DNA from 3 places in the Priestia sp. YIM B13486 genome. Region 1 is predicted to be linked to each of the others. Evidence: riboswitches for the same ligand, from Rfam matches in the RefSeq annotation. Region 1 holds a riboswitch; each other region holds the start of a gene.
What was found. Region 1 has a riboswitch for S-adenosylmethionine ahead of ACFX4G_RS14710 (phosphoadenylyl-sulfate reductase). Riboswitches for the same ligand answer to the same signal wherever they lie in the genome.
Positions count from the first base shown of each region.

Region 2: it holds a riboswitch for S-adenosylmethionine, as region 1 does, so the genes downstream of both, ACFX4G_RS20620 (sulfite oxidase-like oxidoreductase) here and ACFX4G_RS14710 (phosphoadenylyl-sulfate reductase) in region 1, are expected to answer to the same signal.
Region 3: it holds a riboswitch for S-adenosylmethionine, as region 1 does, so the genes downstream of both, ACFX4G_RS17790 (bifunctional homocysteine S-methyltransferase/methylenetetrahydrofolate reductase) here and ACFX4G_RS14710 (phosphoadenylyl-sulfate reductase) in region 1, are expected to answer to the same signal.

Region 1 is NZ_JBHZOZ010000005.1:6,697-14,091, forward strand. Features, by position in the region: gene sat (sulfate adenylyltransferase) at 1-555, opposite strand, end outside; gene ACFX4G_RS14705 (sulfate permease) at 608-1,687, opposite strand; gene ACFX4G_RS14710 (phosphoadenylyl-sulfate reductase) at 1,707-2,420, opposite strand; SAM riboswitch class I at 2,675-2,777, opposite strand; gene cdaS (sporulation-specific diadenylate cyclase CdaS) at 3,091-3,717, shown strand; gene ACFX4G_RS14720 (VOC family protein) at 3,815-4,198, shown strand; gene ACFX4G_RS14725 (potassium channel family protein) at 4,266-5,054, shown strand; gene ACFX4G_RS14730 (YugN-like family protein) at 5,064-5,468, opposite strand; gene ACFX4G_RS14735 (glucose-6-phosphate isomerase) at 5,823-7,172, opposite strand.
Region 2 is NZ_JBHZOZ010000009.1:25,304-32,698, forward strand. Features, by position in the region: gene ACFX4G_RS20580 (manganese efflux pump) at 1-11, opposite strand, end outside; gene ACFX4G_RS20585 (DUF1232 domain-containing protein) at 131-772, shown strand; gene ACFX4G_RS20590 (DUF3973 domain-containing protein) at 820-1,083, opposite strand; gene ACFX4G_RS20595 (WGxxGxxG family protein) at 1,888-2,160, opposite strand; gene ACFX4G_RS20600 (YvrJ family protein) at 2,863-2,982, shown strand; gene ACFX4G_RS20605 (molybdopterin molybdotransferase MoeA) at 2,995-4,260, opposite strand; gene moaC (cyclic pyranopterin monophosphate synthase MoaC) at 4,375-4,863, shown strand; gene ACFX4G_RS20615 (MogA/MoaB family molybdenum cofactor biosynthesis protein) at 4,876-5,388, shown strand; gene ACFX4G_RS20620 (sulfite oxidase-like oxidoreductase) at 5,422-6,084, opposite strand; SAM riboswitch class I at 6,159-6,265, opposite strand; gene ACFX4G_RS20625 (hypothetical protein) at 6,410-6,778, opposite strand; gene ACFX4G_RS20630 (putative polysaccharide biosynthesis protein) at 6,792-7,395, opposite strand, start outside.
Region 3 is NZ_JBHZOZ010000006.1:240,349-247,743, forward strand. Features, by position in the region: gene ACFX4G_RS17785 (YkvI family membrane protein) at 103-1,137, opposite strand; SAM riboswitch class I at 1,477-1,583, shown strand; gene ACFX4G_RS17790 (bifunctional homocysteine S-methyltransferase/methylenetetrahydrofolate reductase) at 1,691-3,529, shown strand; gene metH (methionine synthase) at 3,530-6,973, shown strand; gene ACFX4G_RS17800 (Cof-type HAD-IIB family hydrolase) at 7,355-7,395, shown strand, end outside.

The DNA.
Region 1 (7,395 bases):
TCCAACAACCGTTTTCCAACCGCGTTCTTCAAATGCTGCTCTTGTTTCAGTAGGATCTAGGTAATACTTTTCAAAACGCGTTTTAGGTGTACGTTCTACAAGTACGATTGGACCTGCTACATATACATTTGGGCGTTCCATCATTTTTTTCACGCCAGGATGAGCAAGTTCTGCCGTGCGGTACACGTTCTCCGCTTCTTTTTCTTTATTTGGGGTATATACTTCAGAAACTTCTAAAACACCATACGTTACGCCGTTTTGAACAAGTTTTACTTTGTCGCCAATGTTTAATTCTTTAGCTTGCTCTTCTGTTACAGGAAGAGTGATAGGAATACTCCATACTGTTCCATCTGCTAAACGCATATTTTCAACAACTGATTGATAATCTTTTTCTCCTAAAAATCCTGTAATTGGGCTGTAAGCACCAATTCCAATTAGTTCTAAATCACTTAGGGCCATGTTATCTACTTCGATTTCTTTTGTTAGTGACGTGTAGTCATATGTTGGTTGATATAAATTAATTAATTCTCCACCGTGTGCTTGAATTGTTGTCATTTTGTAAAATCCTCCTTAAATAATTAACACAATATAATAAAAAGCACTTGAATCACGCAGTCATTTTTTCTTTTTCCGACTGCAAGCTTGCTCTTTTTCTTCTAGTCGCTCTAGCTAAGCTTAGAACACCTGCTGTGGCAATACATCCGCTAGCTAGCACCACAAATGAATATAAGTCGCTTTCAAGTACTAATTTCACAAGAACATATGAGATTACGAGTGAAAATACAGGGGAGACCACCCAAACCTTTAACATTTGAATGACAACTTCGCGCTGTTCTTTCGTGAATCCCGTTTTCGCTGCTCCTATTCCAATAATAGAAGACGTAGTGACCTGTGTAAGGGGTACTGGCAAACCAAACAGTGAAGCGACTGTGACAAGAGAAGCACCAGTACCCGAGATAATGCACCCTTCCCCTATAGAATAGCGAGTAATTTTTTTCCCGTTTGTTTCAATAACTCGGCCTCCTAGTAAAAGAGCTCCGAGCGCCACTGCCAATCCTCCTGCTATGACACCCGTTGTGGCATCCATTAATCCAGCTCCTACTAGAGGACCGACAGCATTTGCCACGTTATTCATTCCAGCTGAGAAGGCTTCAAAGAATCCCGTCGCTATAACTAAAATCGTTAAAACTCTTTTCCACGTTCCCTTTGCTTCTTTTTTATGCGCTCCGCGTTTTATCACTTTTCCAATCAAAAAAGCAATGACAAATGAAACCAGCGGAACAATAATCCAAAAAGACATGACAACTAAAAGTTTTTCCACATACAGAGATTGATAAGCTACGCCTACTCCAACAACTGAACCAACCGTTACTTCACTTGTTGATAGAGGAATACCAATTAAATTCGCGAAAAAGAGTGACAGCGTTGCAGCAGCCAGAATGATAATAACTAATTCTACTGACAGCAATTTTTCAGGTATGATACCTGAACTGATGGTTTTTACCACCTCGCCGCCTCCGATAATGGCTCCGAGCACAATACCTACAGCACAGATGAACAGGGCTACTCTTTTCTTTTTAATCGCACCGGAGCCGTATGAAACGCCCATAGCTGCTGCTGCACCGCTTGCCCCAATATTCATTGCAAAAAAAAGCGCAATGATAAAGGCAACATATAAAAGCATCATTTATTCAGCTCTTTCGTATTTAAGATTCGTGTAATCCGCATTCAACTTTTTGTGTACCTGCCCATCTTCCTGAACGTAAATCGTCTACATTGTAGGCAGGTGCGGTACAGGGCTCACAGCCAATACTTGGGTAGCCTTGATCATGAAGTTTGTTATATGGTAAATCATGCTTATACACATAGCGCCAAACTTCTTTCCAGGACCAATGAATTAACGGGCAGACTTTCACTTTCTTGAATTTCTCATCTTTATTAAAATAATTCGTGTTGGCACGAGACTCAGACTGCTCGCGTCTCAAACCAGAAATCCACGCATCATAAGGAGCAAGAGATTCCCTTAGCGGGATGATTTTTCGAATTTGACAGCATAGGTTAGGCTGACTCTTCCAAAGTTCATCTCCATGTTTCTCAGCTTGTTCTGCAAGCGTTAAATCCGGTTTTTTCATATGAATACGCAAATCAGGAAAGCGTTCTTTAATTGCATCAATTACTTCATATGTTTCTTTAAAATGAACGCCCGTATCTAAAAAGACAATTTCAGCATCTTTTTTCACTTTTGAAATTAAATCAATTAACACGATTCCTTCGATACCAAAGCTTGATGCGTAAATAATTGAATCTCCGTAGGTATCATACGCCCACTGCAATGCTGAAAGAGCTCCTTTTGTTTCATCTTCACTGTCGAACTCTGGAAATGTATCACTCCAGTTTTCGTACGTATATAAGTCTGCCATTTTCTTCACTCCAATTCTTAGTTATCCGCGTTATCCAATAAAAAAAGACGGTTTTACCCACTAGAATTGGATAAAACCGCCTCTAGTGTGTCTAGTCAGCGAAACTATTTAATTCTTACTTTGCTTCGACATGCTCAAAAATTTGTTTTAAGTCGGGGGTTACAGTCATTGGTGTCCCTCCTCAAATTATCGCTTGCGCTATATCAAAATAAAAAGTCTTCCATATTGAAAGACTGGGTAGGCAATAAATTTTCACCTTATCTTTCAAAATGATACACACTTTGCTGGAATTAGCACCTTGCTAAGCAGGTTGCCGGGGTTCAGCGGGCCAGATCCCTCCACCACTCTTGATAAGCATTTTTTAAAAATTTTAGCATATTTAGAATATTTGTCAACATTAAAAATCATATATCCGATAAGAAAACTATACTTTAAATTCACAGAAATATCTATACTTTTATTTAAAACAACATATGTAAATTTAACCCAAACGTGAACATATCAATTTATAAAACGCTTTCTTTTTTCTCCAACTTTTTATATTCTCTTGCTAAATAAAACACAAAACCTCACTATAAAATTAATAAGGGATTTATAAGCTTTACGGATAATTCACCCACATTAGCACACATTACAGATAACACTGACTGACAGATAGGAGCTATATAAGATGGAGAGACAACCTTTTCAATTAGACGATACAATTAAAAATAATGTGCGAACATATTTACAGCAGATTTCAACTGAAGCCTCTAATTTAATTAAACATTTAGACACGAGTGATCATTGTATCCTATGTGATTTTGAGGAGATGAGAAGGTTATTTCAAGATGTTCAAGCTACGGCTGCCTCTTATTACTTGCGCCATTATTTATCGCCTTATACATTTGAATATGCTGCTCTGTCTTTAGCTATTCATAACCTTTCGGAGAAACGTCACGGCGCTTTAATTGTCATTGAACGGGAACAAAATGTAGACCCTCTTATTCAAAAAGGAATGCCTATTCAAGCTCCTGTCAGCGCTACGCTAGTTGAGACGCTGTTCTATCCAGGGACACCCTTACATGACGGAGCCGTCCTAATTAGAAATAATCAGCTTATTTCAGCTGCTAATGTTTTACCTCTTTCGTCTATTATTTTAACGAACAAAAAATTGGGAACACGTCACCGTGCAGCCATTGGAATGTCGGAAAAATCGGATGCATTAATTTTAGTTGTATCTGAAGAAACAGGCAAAATTTCGTTTGCTCTTGATGGAAGCCTCTACCCTATTCACTCCAGCAAAAATATGATTTAAGAGCCCTTTCCTGATAAGCAGCCCTATCTTGACTTCTATATCCTTTCTCTTTAATATATTTCATAGTTTTTACATACTATAGATACGGGTGATGCATATGACAATTTTAAAATTTGAACATGTAGGCGTTCAAGTAAAGGATATAGAAGAATCGATTGAGTTCTATACGCAAAAAGTGGGATTAGAGCTCATCGAAAAACTACCACATACCGATCCGTCTTTGAAGCTAGCTTTTCTAGGTTTAGAAGGCAATGTAATCGTAGAGTTAATTCAAGGGTATAACTCAAGCTTACCTAACGAAGGGAAAGTTCATCATTTTGCGCTGGCAGTAGACGGAATTGAAGAGGAGTTTGAGCGTTTAAAATCAGCAGGCGTTTCATTTGTGGAAGAAAACATTGTAACTTTGCCAAATGGAGCAAGATACTTATTTTTCTACGGTCCAGACAAAGAATGGATTGAATATTACGAAGTAAAAAGATAAAGATATCTTATACCTTCAGTGAAAAATGGTCATACTGTGGCTATGACTAATCACTGGAGGTTTTTTTATGATGGAATGGCTATTATTTCGACTTTTTCGTCGTTCTATTTTAGTGCGGCTTCTTTTTATTATCGGCTGCCTTGTTCTGCTTTTCGGCATGCTTATACATTTCCTAGAGCCGCAAACGTTTGGGAATGTGTTTGAAGGAATTTGGTGGGTTATTATTACAATCTCTACTATAGGGTACGGTGATTTTGCTCCGACCACTACGATTGGAAGGTTAGCTGCAATTATTTTAGTTCTGATCGGAACGGGATTTATTACTACTTATTTTGTCACGCTTTCTAAAATTGCTGTTTCCGCTGAGAGCGCTTATTTGGAAGGGAATTTAAAATTTTATGGAAAAGATCACTTCATCGTTGTTGGGTGGAATGAGCGCGCCAAACTCGTGTTAGAGTATTATCGCGACGCATTTCATAAAGAAGACATTGTGCTTATCGACGACTCTCTGACTAAAAATCCCATGATTTGTGATCGCGTTCATTTTATTAAAGGAAGTCCCTCTCATTATGAAGTATTAGAACTTGCCAACGCTCGGTACGCAAAAAAAGTGCTGATTACTGCCGATCAGCATAAGACAGAAGAATATGCAGACATGAATACTATTGTTACGTTAGTCGCTCTGCAAGGATTGAACCCTTCTATTTACAGCATCGTTGAACTTTTAACAAAAAAGCATATTCAAAATGCACAAAACTTGGGGGTGAATGAAATGATTAAAACAAACGAGTTGATTAGTCAAGTCATGTACGAACATATTTTTGTGAAAAAATTAGAGAGTTTAAAAAAAGAATAGTTCCTTCAATTACTGAAGCAGCGCATTTTCTGCCTCTCTAATTAGCTCTTCTCCTAAGCTGATATACTTTTCTGGAAATGAAGCGTCTGCGTCTTGGGGCTCTGCAAACTGATTAAATGAAGCACTAACATTTCCATTGTGAACATCGTCATCTAGACCAATTTGATATTTATGTGAAAGTAAAAATGGCGTGCCAATCTGTACGGTTGTTCCTTTAGAATCCAGCTCTCCATTCGTAGCTGTAAACGGGATACGTAAAAACTGATAGCCGACTTCATCGTTCATCTTATAGTCAAATGAACCATGGTCGTAATCCCAATTTCCTCCAATGTTATACCCAAGCGGCTTAAGCGTTTTTTCTAATTCGTAAAGCTTGAATAATGTTCCCTCTAATCTTGAAGATAATTCAATCATGTTATCCCTCCTCTGTTTTAACATGTCCTTTTTCCAGCGTTTTATCCTTTATCTCAAAAGCAAAAAAGAGGGTGAGACATAACTAAATGAATCCAACCTAAAGACGAACAAACTGGATAAAGCAGCTCATATAAATCGCTTGCGACACCGCAGTTGATGTCTGTGCGAGGCTTCACTTTCCGCGGGCGGGCGCTGAGCCTCCTCGTCACTTGCGCTCCAATCAACTGTTAGAAGGACCTAAACAGATGAAACTATATTCACTATAACAAAAAAAACGAACCACTAATCAAACATGTTGATCAATGGTTCGTTTTTCACTTGGGCTAAAATACTTTTGTACCGCCCTCTTTTTATTTATTTCAAACGCTTTTCTAATTCTGCTTTTTTCTCTTCAAAACCAGGTTTTCCAAGCAGAGCAAACATATTTACTTTGTATGCTTCTACTCCCGGCTGATCGAATGGGTTTACGCCTAATAAATAGCCGCTGATTGCACATGCTTTTTCGAAGAAATATACAACATATCCGAACGTATACTCATCTAGCGCAGGAATGTTCACAACTAAGTTTGGAACGCCCCCATCTGTGTGAGCAAGCATTGTACCTTGGAAGGCTTTTTTATTTACAAAGTCAACTGTTTCACCAGCTAAGTAATTTAATCCATCTAAGTCCGCTGCATCTTCTTCAATTGTTAGCTCATGACGAGAATCTTGAACTTGTACAATTGTTTCAAAAATATCACGACGACCTTCTTGTACATATTGACCTAAAGAATGAAGATCCGTTGAGAAGTTAGCAGATGAAGGGTAAATACCTTTTTGGTCTTTTCCTTCACTTTCGCCAAATAACTGTTTCCACCACTCAGCAAAGTATTGAAGAGCTGGCTCATAGTTAATCAGCATTTCAATTGTTTTTCCTTTATTATAAAGAACATTACGAGCTACAGCATATTGATAAGCTGGGTTCTCTTCTAGCTCTGATGATGAGAATGCTTCTTGAGCATCAGCTGCCCCTTTCATCATTTGTTCGATATCAAGACCCGCAGCGGCAATTGGCAATAAGCCAACCGCTGTTAATACTGAATAACGGCCGCCTACATCATCTGGAATAACAAATGTTTCATAGCCTTCTTCGTCCGCTAATGTTTTTAATGCGCCACGCGCTTTATCTGTTGTTGCATAAATACGCTTGCGTGCTTCTTCTTTGCCATATTTCTCTTCTAATAATTTACGGAAGATACGGAAAGCAATCGCCGGTTCTGTTGTTGTACCAGATTTTGAAATAACATTAATAGAGAAATCTTTATCTTGTAAAACATCCATTAAGTCTTTCATGTACGTTGAGCTGATGTTGTTACCAGCAAAAATAACTTGCGGAGTTTTACGCTGTTCTTTTGATAATGTGTTATAGAATGAATGCTGAAGCATTTCAATAGCAGCACGAGCACCTAAGTAAGATCCTCCAATACCGATAACAATTAATACATCTGAATCAGATTTAATTTTTTCTGCACTTTTTTGAATGCGTGCAAATTCTTCTTTGTCATACTCCGTAGGAAGGTCGACCCATCCTAAAAAGTCGTTTCCAGCACCTGTTTTCTCATGAATTGAATGGTGAGCTACTTTCACGGCATCACGTAAGTATGTAAGTTCATGTTCACCAAAAAATGATAACGCGTTTGAATAATCAAAACGAACATGTGTCATAGTCTGTTCCTCCATTAAAATATCTTTATTTTTCACTTTATCGAAACTGTTAGCTGAATTCAAGTGAATCCACTTACAATTTGACACAATCATTATAGTTTGTTGAAACTGCAATCATTGTATGTACCTTTTTATTTAACGATAAATTCAGTTGTGAAGTCAACTAATGTTCTTTGATTACAGGACGTAATTCATGCACGATTACGCAAATAATAAGCAAATA
Region 2 (7,395 bases), on a different contig from region 1:
AACCATTCCATTTTGTACTCTCCTTTTATTGATAATGTTGAGGAGATTTGCTTCCTTGTTGCATATATTGTTGATAAACCTTCAATAAAATGATTACTGCGCGTTGAAAAATATAAAGAGGTGAACCGCTATGTCTAACATCCAAAATGATCAAAGCCTTGGTTTGTTATTAAGGTCTTTATTAAAGGAAAATGCTTTATCTATGCGGAAACTTAGCTCACTTACGGGGATTGATACGGCAACTATCTCACGGATTATAAATGGAAAACAGCAAGCAAATCTACACCATTTAAAACAATTTGCGCACTATTTAAATACTCCTCTTGAAGCATTAATTGACCCTGCTGGAGCTGCTTCAAACAATACAGAAAATGAATTAGAAACAGGCATTCATTACTCCATTGATAAAATTCAAGAAATACTTAAATCTTTTAATATAGTAGATACAAACTTTACGATTGAACGTGTCGAACAAGAACTAACAAAATATAAGCAATATGCACAGACAGACGAAGGACACAGCATGATTTGTAATAACTTTCAAACCAAAATAGAGCAAGTCGGCAGCGTCGGAACCTTTATTGATCAATTAAAGCAAATGTACCTTGAATATTGTGATGAAAAAACATCAGCTTCCAAGCGCTCAATATTGGGAAGTGCGCTACTGTATTTTATTTTGCCTACCGATATTATCCCAGACTATGTCTTTCCAATCGGCTATTTAGACGATGCAATAGCTGTACAACTGGTAATGAATCAACTTACGGAATAACAATGGATTTCTATTAAGTGAAATGAACGCGGCATACCGTTCTCTATTTATTGTGAAAATGGAACTTTTTCTTGATCATGACGATGAGCAGGTACATATTCTATTGCTTTTTTTAATTTAAATACTTTCTTTGGCGCAATCTTTTTAATCACTTTTTCTTTTTTGCATAGCTCATGGTTACACCTATGTGCACACATACCTAAAGGGATTTTCTCTCCGAAAAATGGATCTATATAAAATCCATTTTCAAACAGCTTACTCTTAATAACATTTTCATTTTGCAATCTGCAGCAAGTAACGCAATAGTACATTCGTTTTCCACTCTCTTTCTTATATTTGATTTTGAAACATCTTATGAGAACTCATCAACACAAGTGCTTGTTCCTATATTAAAATTTGAAGAAATCTCAACAGGCATTGAAGCATACTCAACACACGTCCCTTACAAACATATAGTTTAATCATGACAGCATGAAGAGTTTCATACTTTGAGGAGGGAGAATGATGAAAGCAAGAGGTGTTGTGAACGCTGTAATGGGGATTTGGCTCGTTATTGCCCCTTAGATGCTTGGGTTTTCATACGATGCAGGAGTTACTTCAGCGAGCATTGTATTTGGGACCCTTCAAGTGATCATGTCTTTTTGGGGAACTAACAAACTAGAGTGGCAGTCACAACAAAACTGGACTTCGCTTATTACTGGATTATGATTTGTTCTTTTTCCCTTTATTTATTCATTAACAGATGGAGCGCTTTAGTCTAGCATTATACTTTAATTAATGATCATACTATTTAGCTTATGGAGCTTGAACTCTAAATCAAAACTAAACACTGTTAGTTAAAGAACGAATAATATTCCACTTTTTGCTTAAACTACTCAAGATACCGCAATGTATCGACTATGTGAGAATAATTCTCCTAGCAGAAAAGCTCCCTACGGAAATACATAGGGAGTTTTTTCTGCTTTTTATGTAAAGCCCACACGGATTCAGTAAACATAATGTACTTTGTAGGAGATAACAAAGGTGCCCCTGATTGCTAGAAGACACCTTTGTGGACTCTAGAGAAAGCTAATCTTTGATAACCTTTATTTATCTCTACTCATGCAAAATAGATATTAACGAACTTTTTCTTCACGATCATCTCTTCTTTTAAGACCAAAAAGACCAACTAGTCCTAATAATCCAAGTAGTTCCCAAGGTGAATCATTGTCATCATCCACATCAGTTGCTGTAGTGACATTTCGAGTATTTACGTCATCGTTATAAGTATTTACGTTATCATTATAATTCGCTCTATCTACGTTATTGTTTTCAGCATTAACCGGCAAGATGAAAGTCATCATAGCTAAAGCTAACGTACATAATAAAACAGACCACTTTTTTCGCATACTTTCTCCTCCTTTCCTTTTGTTAATAGATAAAGTTCCCAACGTTATTGGTTACTATTCGCTAAGTAGATTTATTGTTTGAAACTGCTCATTAATACCTACCTTAAAGAAGCCAAATTAATATGAATATATTTATAATTTATTAAGCAAATTAACTAAAATGCAATGAAGCATCACTCATGAAATCTAATTACATCATAGAAAAAACTTCCTTTTTTCTAACTCTAAGGTAGTTTTTTCATTTCTGGCCCTTAAATATTATATAAATAACTATTTTACATAACCGCTTCTTCCAGAACAAATCAAAAAAAGAACCCTAATGAGAGTAAGGGTTCTAGATGGTTCACTTTTATAGAATATGCAGTTTTTATACAATTCTTATTTATAGGCTATGATCAATAGGGATAGAGAAGGCTGCATAAAAGCCTGCCGTTTATACCTATGTTAAAGCAAATCAAAAGTAGTATTTACATTTAAAAACATGTTAAAATCTAGTAGTCATTTATGCTGAGATACGTATAAATGAACCCTTAAAAAAAAGCAGCCTCGCTTGCCAATGCCGAGGCTGCTTTTCCTTATTTTTCAAGGACTTTTGTCTTAAAAATGGGCATATCACCCGCGAACAAATACTTAGAAATCACATATTATAATATATCTTCTAAGTGAAGGAGGTATGCTATTATAGAAAACTTAGTTAGCTATATTAAAGATTTAGGCTTTCCAATTGCCCTATCTTTTTACTTACTTGTTCGCATTGAAAGCAAATTAGATAGAATTACAGAACTGCTTCAAGTTCTTATTGAAAAAAAGGACAAGCAATAAGCAGAATGCTATTTATACCCAAAGCGAACTCGTTCCTTCGTTTTCAAGATGCAGCACGTTCACTTCTGTTCCTTTGTCATATCCATGCTCTCCACCTGGAAGAACAATCAGCGCGTTTGCTGCAGCTAATGATGAAATAGCCCCTGACTTGTCCATGCCAACAGGCGTCACAACAAGCTTTCCGCCTTCGTCTGAAATCTCTCCTCGCACCATTCGCGTAAAAGCATTAGGTTCTTTGAAACGGCCGTTTAATACCGCTTTTGTTTTATGTAAATGAGGCGCTGGTGAATACAAAAAGCTGCGAACAATCGGACGCACAAACAGTTCAAACCCCACATAGCAAGCAGATGGATTTCCTGATAGTCCAAACAGCAGCTGTCCGTTTCGTTCTGCGACTGTTGTGACGCTTCCTGGGCGCATCGCAATTTTGTTAAACAGCACATTCGCACCAAGCTTTTCATAAATAGCCGGCAAATAATCATAGTCGCCAACGGATACCCCGCCGGTTGTTAGTAGAATGTCCACTTCTTCAAGCGCTTTTTCTACCGCTTCATAGCAGCGGTCAAAATCATCTTCAAGCTTTCCTAAGTATTTCGGAATTCCCCCGCTTCTTACAATTTGCGCAAGTGCCATATAGGAGTTGCTGTTGCGAATTTTTCCTGGTTCTAACGGCTCGTTCACATCAAGCAGTTCGCTTCCTGTTGTTAACACGCCAACCACCGGTTGCTTCACCACGGCTACATCCGCATAGCCAAACGTAGCTAAAAAAGCCGTGACGCCCGGATTGATTCGCGCCCCTTTGGAAACAAGCACCTCTCCTTTTTTTGTTTCTTCTCCTTTTAATGCAATGTGTTCCCACTTTGAAGCAGGCCGGCTTAACGCCATATACATTTTGCCTTCTTTTTCATACGACTTCGTTACTTCAAGCATCACAACCGCATCACACGAATGAGGGACCTGCGCTCCTGTCATAATACGCACCGCTTGAAACGGCTTTACTTCTTCTTCAAAGACAAAGCCTGCACCGATTTCACCTACAACTTCGAACTCCATAGGATGTTCACTTGAGACTTCTAGGCAGTCTTGCGCTCGAACCGCAAAGCCGTCATAAAGCGATTTATTAAAATGAGGAACGTTTTGATCGGCGATAATATCTTCTCCTAAATAGCGTCCGTAGCTTTCGGTGATCGATACGCGTTCGATGCTTCCTTTTCTTTTATAAGTCATGACTTTTTCAATTGCTTCAGGAATTGAAATAGGTGTTCTGCTTTCTAACATACATTCTTCACTTCCTTTATGTCTGTTCACTTTTTACGCTATGGTGTAAAATCATAGCATATCTCACTATTTCTATCATACAACAAAATTTACTGAAAAAGGATGAAAACACCGATGTCTTCTTTTACACATTTTAATGACCAGGGCCGTGCCAATATGGTCGATATTAGCGAAAAATCTATCACGCGCCGCGTCGCAACAGCTCGTTCAAGCATACTTGTTAACAAAGAAATTCACGAAGCCATTGTAGAACATAAAATTGGAAAAGGCGACGTCCTTGCTGTCGCACAAGTAGCGGGAATCATGGCAGCAAAACGCACGTCTGACATTATTCCGATGTGTCACCCTCTTTTATTAAAAGGCGTAAACCTTTCATTTGACTGGGATACAAGCAATGATCAGTACCGTTTATTAATAGAAGCAACTGTTAAAACGGAAGGCTCAACGGGCGTTGAAATGGAAGCTTTAACTGCCGCTTCTGCCTGCGCTCTAACCGTTTATGATATGTGTAAAGCCATTGATAAAGGCATGATTCTCGGCGAAACGTATCTGCTTGAAAAATCTGGCGGCAAAAACGGTGACTACAAGCGTACGGAAGCGTAAAGGAGGTACATAATGAGCGTACATGAACATAAATCCAAAGCAACACAGCCCGTTCGCTGCAAAGTCATTACGGTATCAGATACACGCACAAAAGAAACCGATAAAAGCGGCGCGCTAATGATCCAACTTCTGAAAGAACACGACATGCAGGTCGCTTCCTATGAAATTGTAAAAGACGACCAAACGTCGATTCAACAAGCGATACTTGCCGGATGCAGTGCTGAGGACATTGACGTTGTTCTCACAAACGGCGGGACTGGCATTACAAAACGAGACGTCACAATTGAAGCCGTTCAAGCGCTGATTCATAAAGAAATCGTTGGGTTTGGCGAGCTGTTTCGCATGCTGAGCTACACCGAAGACATTGGCAGCGCAGCAATTATGAGCCGGGCAATTGCCGGGACGATTAACGAAAAAGCCGTTTTTTCTACACCAGGATCAAGCGGTGCTGTTCGTCTAGCTATGACCAAGCTGATTTTGCCTGAACTTCGCCACGTTGTGTGGGAATTAAACCGGCAGCGCTGACAAAATGCCTATGCACACGCATAGGCATTTTCATTAATCATAGTCTTTATGTACCCACTCATCTTCTGGAATGCCTAAATCTTCTCCGGAAAAACGCTCTTCTTTAAACGGATCTCCTCTAAGATGAAAGCCGTTTTGCTCCCAAAAGCCAGGATGATTTTCATCAATAGCTTCAAAGCCTCGAAGCCATTTAACACTTTTCCAAAAGTACAAATGCGGAACAACCAATCGCAGCGGATATCCGTGCTTAGCTGTAAGCGGCTCTCCGTTAAAGGAATGAGCGAGAAGAATATCGTCTCTCAGTAAATCTTTTACCTCAATGTTTGACGTATAGTCATTATCTCCGTGCAGCATGATGTATTTACTTTTCAACTCCAAGCCAACTGCTTTTAAAAAGTCTGTAAACAGCACGCCCGTAAATTCATTATCAAGCCTTGTCCATCTGGTTACGCAGTGAATATCACATTTCACCGTTGTTTGCGGCATGTCCAATATATCTTGATACGAAAGCGTCACTTCCTTGTTTACTAATCCAAACACTCGAAGCGTCCACTCCTCTAAGTTATACTCCGGCACGTCGCCTTCATGTAAAATCGGAAAGCGCTCTGTCACTACTTGCCCCGGAGGCACTCTTCCTTCATACTTTGAATCAATTTCTGGTGTTTTCATTCGTTTAATACGGTCTGCTTTGTTCAAATTATCACCTCGTTGTTTTTGCACATAAAAAGCCCTTCCTTAAATAAATAAGGAAGAGCTTTGTTTCAGCTTCTTCCTTATCTCTAAGAGCGATACACTCTTAAGGATTTGGCACCATTCTGTCATAGACAGCGGTTGCCGGGTTTCACAGGGCCAGTCCCTCCACCTCTCTTGATAAGGAAACAAATTGTATTTGTTTTATGTAATAAAGTCAGTATTAAGCTTTTTGTCATAATTGTCAATATTATTTTTCTTTTTCGCAAAAAAACTTTAAAAACAGATAAGGTTATAAGGTTTTAGTCTACTAAAATACCATGTAAAGCCTTTACCCTTCTCCATCAATCATCGTATACTTCCTCGCAAATCGCTTATAGTAAATTTGCTCATCCTCTTGTCCATCGTTAAAAACAAGTCGGTTATGATCAATATCTTTTTCTTTTAACATATAGCCTTTTTCATTCATCATATGAATATATTCATCTAAATGTCCTTTTTTCACCATATAGTGAAGAGCATCATCTGAATCTGTAGTCCTCGCTACATCTTGACTTCCCACTTCTAGCTTGAATACAGCTGTTGCTGTTTGAATCGGACGGTAGTCTCCAAACACTTTTTCCCAATTTAATAGCAGCAGCGCGCCGGAAATTATTATACATCCTCCAGCCGCCAAGGTTAGTACAAATCGTTTTGACACTACTTTCTCTCCTTTACATTCTTTTTCTTCTATTTAATACAATAGATTGTCCTAAACTTGTTTTTACGCCAAGTACTAGATACACGGCTGCACCTACAGTAATTGAAATACAAGACGTGCTCATCGCAAGTGAAGATGCGGACAGCTTATTTTCTAAAAAATAGTGAGAAGCATAATTGCCAATAACCACAGCGGCTGACATTACACTTACTAATAAAACAGGTGTCAACGCAGCTTGTCCCAGTGATTGAACTCGGTAAGAAATGGATTTTTCAATTAAATAAAAGTTATATATAACCGATACACCATACCCTCCGTAAGTCGCGACAACCGGTCCAATTTCTCTTAAGCTTGAAACCAGCAGTACGTTTAATACTATCTTCACAACAATTCCTAAGCCCAAGCCTAAAATTAGCTTCTTTTGCTGATTAATTCCTTGGAGAATTGCGGCTGTTACTGTAAAAAGAGCAAATAAAATGGCAGCAGGCGCGTACCATTGTAAAACAATTCCACCGATTTCAGGACTGTTTTTTTCTCCAAAAATCATCATATATACCGGCTTGCCTAATAAACAAAGCCCCACGGCAGCAGGAAGAGTAAAAAATAACAGCAGCTGC
Region 3 (7,395 bases), on a different contig from region 1:
CGACTGCTATAGTCTTATTTGTTTTACATTATAGCAAAGTAAAATCGACTTGTCACATCATTTAACTTCGTTTTTTCACATCTATTCTTTAAAATCCAGCTTTTAGCTTATTTTTTCTTTTTTAATACATAGCATCCATACAAAAGCTAGTCCAATATAGCCAAATATCGGATACAAAAACTCAAGAAGCTGGGCATATCCGAATTGCCCAATAATAAAGCAAGCCAAGATAATAAACGCAAAAGCTTGTTTGTCATTGAGGGGAAGAAATGACTGAAGCTGCTTAGCGATGCCAAATACATTTCCAATCAATGTAGTAAAAATCTCGCCCAACACAACTACCGTAAATAAAACATTCACCCACGCTGAGATATTTTTAACAACGGCACTCATCGGAATATCAAGTTGAAATGAATAAGGCAAATTGGAAAGGGCAAGATGAGTAGAAACAAGCATAAACGTAAGTACACATCCTCCTATTAAGGCCCCTTTTGTAATCACGCTCCTATCTTTCACCGAGCTTCCTAATGGGACCAAAACGGCCTGAGCCAAAGCTAGATTCAGGGAAATATATAAAAAGGGACTAACCGCCCACTTCCACTGCGTGACGAGCGTTAAATCCGGCTTCGTTTGAATCAGTGAGAAATAGCTGATATTCGGCATAAAGATGATAAAAGCAAATGAAAGCATCATCGGTACAACAAGAGAATTAACCATTAAAATACCGTTAATTCCTTTTGCGATAAATATATAAGTTAAAACAATTGTAAAAATCATTCCAACAGGAGGCCACAGCCCAAACTGTTCTTTTCCTATTGCTCCCGTACTCGCTAGCATGACTGAAGTTACTCCAAATAAAATGACAATCATTACACCGTTTACCACTTTTCCAAGCACATCACCAAATAAATATGTATTAAGCTGCTGATAAGAAGAAGCCCCAATTGCGTGCGAAAGCAGCATCATTTTTGAACCTAGCCAAATAAAAAACAAGCCGCTGACCAAAATTCCGACCATTCCAAGTTCCCCGTACTGTGTAAAAAATTGAACGATTTCCTTGCCTGTTGCAAAACCGGCTCCTACAACGGTGCCTACATACGTAGCAGCAACCTGCAGCGTGAGTTTCCACCTTTTCATGCCCATCACCCTTCTACCCTTCATAGTTCACTATATGTAGAAACGATAAAAAAAAGACGAGCCTTTTTACGTGTAAATCTACGCATATCCCAGTGCTTGTGCCTTTTGGTTTATTTTTTTCATTTTCTTTTTGTATTTCTCACAAAAAACTCCTTAACCCCTAACATAACAGTCATTTTCAAACAAAATATACGGATATTTTCCCTTTAGCTTTTAAATTTCCCTCAATATTTGCTGGAAATTCACAATTTACTGTTGTATAATTTCTAAAAATCAGATAAATTATTAAATAAGTATTCTTTCTATTTAAAAAAATATGTTTCAATTATATACAATTGATTCTTATCATGAGAGGTGGAGGGACTGGCCCTTTGAAACCTCAGCAACCAGTCGTTAGAGACATGGTGCTAAATCCAGCAAGCAATTTATTGCTTGGAAGATAAGAAGGCGAAAAAAGTCTTCTTCTTAAGAAGACTTTTTCTATTTTATCGGCATATTGCATAAAACGAATCACTCGTGAAATAGAAGCGGAACAATTTAAGGAGGTTTTGACATGGGGTTACTTGAAGATTTAAAGTCTAAAATTTTAATTGGGGATGGTGCCACTGGTACCCTCCTTTACTCACACGGTATTGACAGCTGTTTTGAAGAACTAAACATCACCAAACCAGAAGAGGTTTCTCGTATTCACAGAGCCTATGTAGAAGCTGGTGCAAACGTTATTCAAACAAATACGTACGCTGCTAATTATCAAAAACTTGCCCGTTATGGATTAGAAGATTCAGTCAAAGACATCAATGTTGCTGGTGTAAAATTAGCGAAACAAGCTGCAAAAGATCAAGCTTACGTGGTTGGTACACTCGGCGGAATTCGTTCTTTCCAAAAAAACGCTATTAGTTTAGAAGAGGTTAAGCGAAGCATTCGTGAACAGATGTTTTGGCTTTTAAATGAAGGCGTGGATGGCCTTTTGTTTGAAACATACTATGATTTCGAAGAATTAAAAACCGTTCTTACACTGGCAAGAAAAGAAACGGATAAGCCTATTATTACTCACGTTTCCCTGCATGATATTGGCGTACTGCAAGATGGCCGTCCTTTAGCAGATGCATTAAAAGAATTAGAGGCGCTGGGAGCAGATGTTGTCGGGCTAAACTGCCGTTTAGGTCCTTATCATATGATTCAGTCTCTTGAAGAAGTACCGCTTCCTGATCGTGCTTTCTTATCTGCTTACCCTAATGCCAGCCTTCCGGCGTATGTGGAAGGAAAGCTGGAATATGAAACAAATGAAGACTACTTTGTAGAAAGCGCGCGTTTATTCCGCGAACAAGGGGTTCGCTTAATTGGAGGATGCTGCGGTACAACACCAGCTCACGTACGCGCAATGTCATCTGCCTTAAAAGACCTGCCTCCGATTACAAGCAAAGTTGTTAAAATGAGACCTGCCGTTACGGTTCAAGAGCGTGAGCAGCAGGATAAACCTCATATGCATGAAATTGTGAAGAAGCGCCGCTCGGTTATCGTCGAGCTAGATCCGCCTAAACAGCTTGGTCCGACGAAATTTTTAGAAGGCGCAAAAGCACTTGATAAAGTCGGCGTAGATGCTATTACATTAGCTGATAATTCTCTTGCCTCACCTCGCATCAGCAACTTAGCAATGGCAACACTGATGCAGCAAGAAACAAAAGCACGACCGCTTATTCATATTACCTGTCGCGACCGAAATTTAATTGGACTTCAATCTCATTTAATGGGACTTCATACGCTAGGAATGAATCAAGTACTTGCAATTACCGGTGATCCGTCAAAAGTTGGCGATTTCCCTGGCGCCACTTCGGTCTACGATTTATCTTCATTTGACTTGATTAGTTTAATCGCTCAGTTTAATGAAGGACTATCTTATTCCGGCAAACCACTTGGTCAAAAAACCAATTTTTCCATTGCAGCTGCCTTTAACCCAAACGTGCGTCACTTAGACCGAGCCGTTCAGCGTTTGGAAAAGAAAATCGACTGCGGGGCTCACTATTTCATTACTCAGCCTCTCTATTCAACTAAGCAAATTGAAGAGGTATATGAAGCAACCAAACATTTAACAACACCGGTATATATCGGTATCATGCCGTTAACAAGCGCAAGAAATGCTCGATTTATTCACCATGAAGTACCTGGAATTAAATTATCAGAAGATATTCTAGAACGCATGGATGCAACGGGAAATGACCGAATCCGCGGTGAAGTCGAAGGTCTTGCGATTGCAAAAAACTTAATTGATACAGCATATGAGTTATTTGACGGTATTTACTTAATTACGCCGTTTATGCGCTATGAAATGACCGAAATTCTAACACGCTATATTCATGACAAGCAACTTGTTACATCAGAAAGGAAGATATAAATGAGCTCACTTATCGAACAACAACTAAAGAAGCGAATACTCGTCATCGATGGAGCAATGGGAACGATGATTCAAGATGCTGATTTAACCGCTGAAGATTTTGGCGGCGAAGAATATGAAGGCTGCAACGAATATTTGACTCGAACAGCGCCTCATGTGATTCAGCGCATTCATGAAGAGTACTTTGCAGCAGGTGCTGACATCATTGAAACCAATACGTTTGGCTCAACATCTACCGTACTTGATGAATACGATTTAGGTCACTTGGCGTATGAATTGAATATCGAAGCTGTGAAGCTTGCTTGTGCAGCCCGCGATAAATATTCAACTCCCGAATGGCCTAGGTTCGTAGCTGGAGCTATCGGTCCTACCACTAAAACTCTCTCTGTTACCGGAGGTATTACATTCCCTGAGTTAGTAGAATCGTACGAAGAGCAAGCTCGAGGTTTGTTAGACGGCGGCGTTGACTTGCTTTTAGTCGAAACCTGTCAAGACATGCTGAACGTAAAAGCCGCATTTTTAGGCATTACAGCTGCGTTTGAAAAACTTAAAATCGAAGTTCCTATTATGATTTCAGGAACAATTGAGCCGATGGGAACAACTCTCGCTGGTCAAGATATCGAATCTTTTTACTTATCACTGGAACACATGAAGCCTCTTTCAGTCGGACTTAACTGCGCGACAGGCCCTGAATTTATGACGGATCATATTCGCTCTCTTTCAGACCTAGCCACTTCAGCAGTTAGCTGTTATCCAAACGCTGGACTTCCGGATGAAGAAGGCAATTATCATGAATCCCCTGAGCTGCTTGCTCAAAAAATTAAAGGGTTTGCTGATAAAGGCTGGCTGAACTTTGTAGGCGGATGCTGCGGTACAACGCCTGCTCATATTAAAGCACTGGCGGAAGCGGTAAAAGAGGTTGCGCCCCGTTCGCTTGATCGCTCCGAGCATAACCATGCTGTAACCGGTATTGAACCGCTTGTATATGACGATTCTATGCGCCCTCTTTTTGTGGGAGAACGTACGAATGTAATCGGTTCTCGCAAGTTCAAGCGTCTGATTGCGGAAGGAAAAATTGAAGAAGCATCTGAAATTGCGCGTGCTCAAGTTAAAAATGGTGCTCACGTTATTGATATTTGCTTGGCAGATCCGGACCGTGAAGAAATGGAAGACATGGAGGAATTTATTCAAGAAGTTGTAAAAAAAGTGAAGGTTCCTCTTGTAATCGATTCAACGGACGAGAAAGTTATTGAAAAAGCTTTAACATACTCGCAAGGTAAGGTCATTATTAACTCCATTAACTTAGAAGATGGTGAAGAGCGTTTTGATGCAATCTTACCGCTAGTAAAAAAATTCGGTGCAGCTCTGGTTGTGGGTACAATCGATGAAACAGGCATGGCCGTTACTGCAGAACGAAAAGTAGAGATTGCTAAACGCTCACATGATTTGCTTGTTGAAAAACATGGCTTTAATCCAAAAGATATTATTTTTGACCCTCTTGTGTTTCCTGTAGGGACTGGTGATGAACAATATATTGGTTCTGCTGAAGAAACAGTTAAGGGAATTAAAATGATTAAAGAAGCCCTGCCTGATTGCCTGACCATTCTTGGCGTAAGTAACGTGTCATTCGGTCTTCCTCCAGTCGGACGTGAAGTACTAAATGCGGTTTATCTTTATCACTGTACGCAGGCTGGACTCGATTATGCCATTGTTAATACCGAAAAGTTAGAGCGCTATGCTTCTATTCCAGAAGCTGAAATTGAGCTTGCTAATGCGTTGTTATTTAACACAACTGATGAAACGTTAAGCACGTTTACCGACTTTTATCGTGATAAAAAGAAAGAAGCAAAAGTAGAAATTTCTACGTTAACACTCGAAGAACGATTGGCAATGTATATTGTCGAAGGTACAAAAGAAGGATTGCTTCCTGATTTAGAACAGGCTTTAGCTCAATATGATGATCCGTTAGATATTATTAACGGACCGCTTATGAAGGGCATGGCGGAAGTTGGACGTTTGTTTAATGACAACCAGCTGATTGTAGCAGAAGTGCTTCAAAGTGCGGAAGTGATGAAAGCATCCGTTGCCTTTTTAGAACCTCATATGGAAGCAACTGAAAATGATTCTGGAAAAGGCAAAGTGATTCTTGCAACGGTTAAAGGCGACGTGCATGATATCGGTAAAAACTTAGTAGACATCATTTTAAGCAACAATGGTTTTAAAGTAATAGATTTAGGAATTAAAGTAACGCCCCAGCAGCTGATTGAAGCAGTAAAAGAAGAAAAGCCAGACATCATTGGCCTGTCAGGTCTTCTAGTAAAGTCAGCTCAGCAAATGGTTTTGACTGCCCAAGATTTAACGCAATCAAGCATTGATGTTCCAATTATGGTAGGAGGCGCTGCCCTTTCCCGTAAATTTACTGACTTTAAAATTGCCCCGGAATATGAAGGTGCGGTCCTCTACGCCAAAGATGCGATGGACGGATTAGCGTTAGCAAATAAGCTGCAGAACAAAGAAGAAGTTATTCAGCTTTTAGCAGATTTAAAAACGCGGCAAGAAAAGAAAGTAACGGTTCGAGAACGCCAGCCTCAAACCGCTCAAGCAGCTACGGCTGTTTTAGAAAGATCCGCCATTTCAACGGACGCTCCTGTTTTTGTACCTACTGATTTAAAGCGCCACGTTGTTAAACACTACGATTTGGCACAGGTTCTTCCGTATATTAACTGGCAGATGCTTTTAGGCCATCACTTAGGACTAAAAGGAAAAGTGAATAAGCTGCTTGCTGAAAAAGATGAGCGTGCTGTTCAATTAAAAGAAACCGTTGATGACCTGCTCGAACTGGCACTAAAAGAAAACTTAATTAAGCCAGCGGTTATTTATCAGTTCTTCCCTGCTCAAGCAGACGGAAATGATTTAATTATTTATGATCCTGCTGATGAAAAAACAGAAATTGAACGCTTTACCTTCCCTCGACAAGCAAAAGGACAGTTCTTGTGCTTATCTGATTTTGCAAAGCCTAAAGAAAAAGAGATGGACTATGTATGTTTCTTCTCTGTAACAGCAGGAACAGGCATTCGCGAACGCGCGGCGAAATTCAAAGAAAACGGCGAGTTTTTAAAGAGTCACGTGTTCCAAGCTCTTGCGCTTGAACTAGCTGAAGGATTAGCAGAACGTGTTCATCAGCAAATTCGTGACCGCTGGGGATTCCCCGATTCGCCTGACTTTACAATGGCGGAGCGTTTTTCAGCCAAATACCAAGGTCAGCGTTTTTCATTCGGATATCCTGCATGTCCAGACCTTGAGGACCAAGCAAAACTGTTTAAATTACTTAAACCAGAAGACATCGGCATTCAGTTAACAGACGGTTTCATGATGGAACCAGAAGCTTCTGTTACAGCCCTTGTTTTTGCACATCCTGAAGCGAAATATTTTAACGTATTGTAAAATATGGCCGCGGTCTTTTAGACCGCGGCTGTTTTTTTACAGTGAACAAACCTGAAAAAAAGGCTGCGAAAAATGGATTTTAGCTGAAGAAAGATCCGAACCGTAAATCCAGATTCTTAATTGAGAATCAACTGCGTTCGGATTTTTTTCATTGTGATCGTGAACTGGATTTCATGTAGCTGTTTCTAACTGTTGACTGAAAGGCAAGGCAAAGACTCCTGCGGAAAAAATTGATGCAGTTATGTCTTAATCTCTTTGAATTCACCGCCGGTCTGAGCTTTTTTTATGAGTTTCTTGGGAAACACTGATAGAATAAGGAATGTAATAAATTTGTAACGCTCTTGTCACAGCAAATTTTTCAGGGAAAGGAATTTTCAAGCAATGATTAAATTATTTGTAAGCGACTTAGATGGCACTCTTTT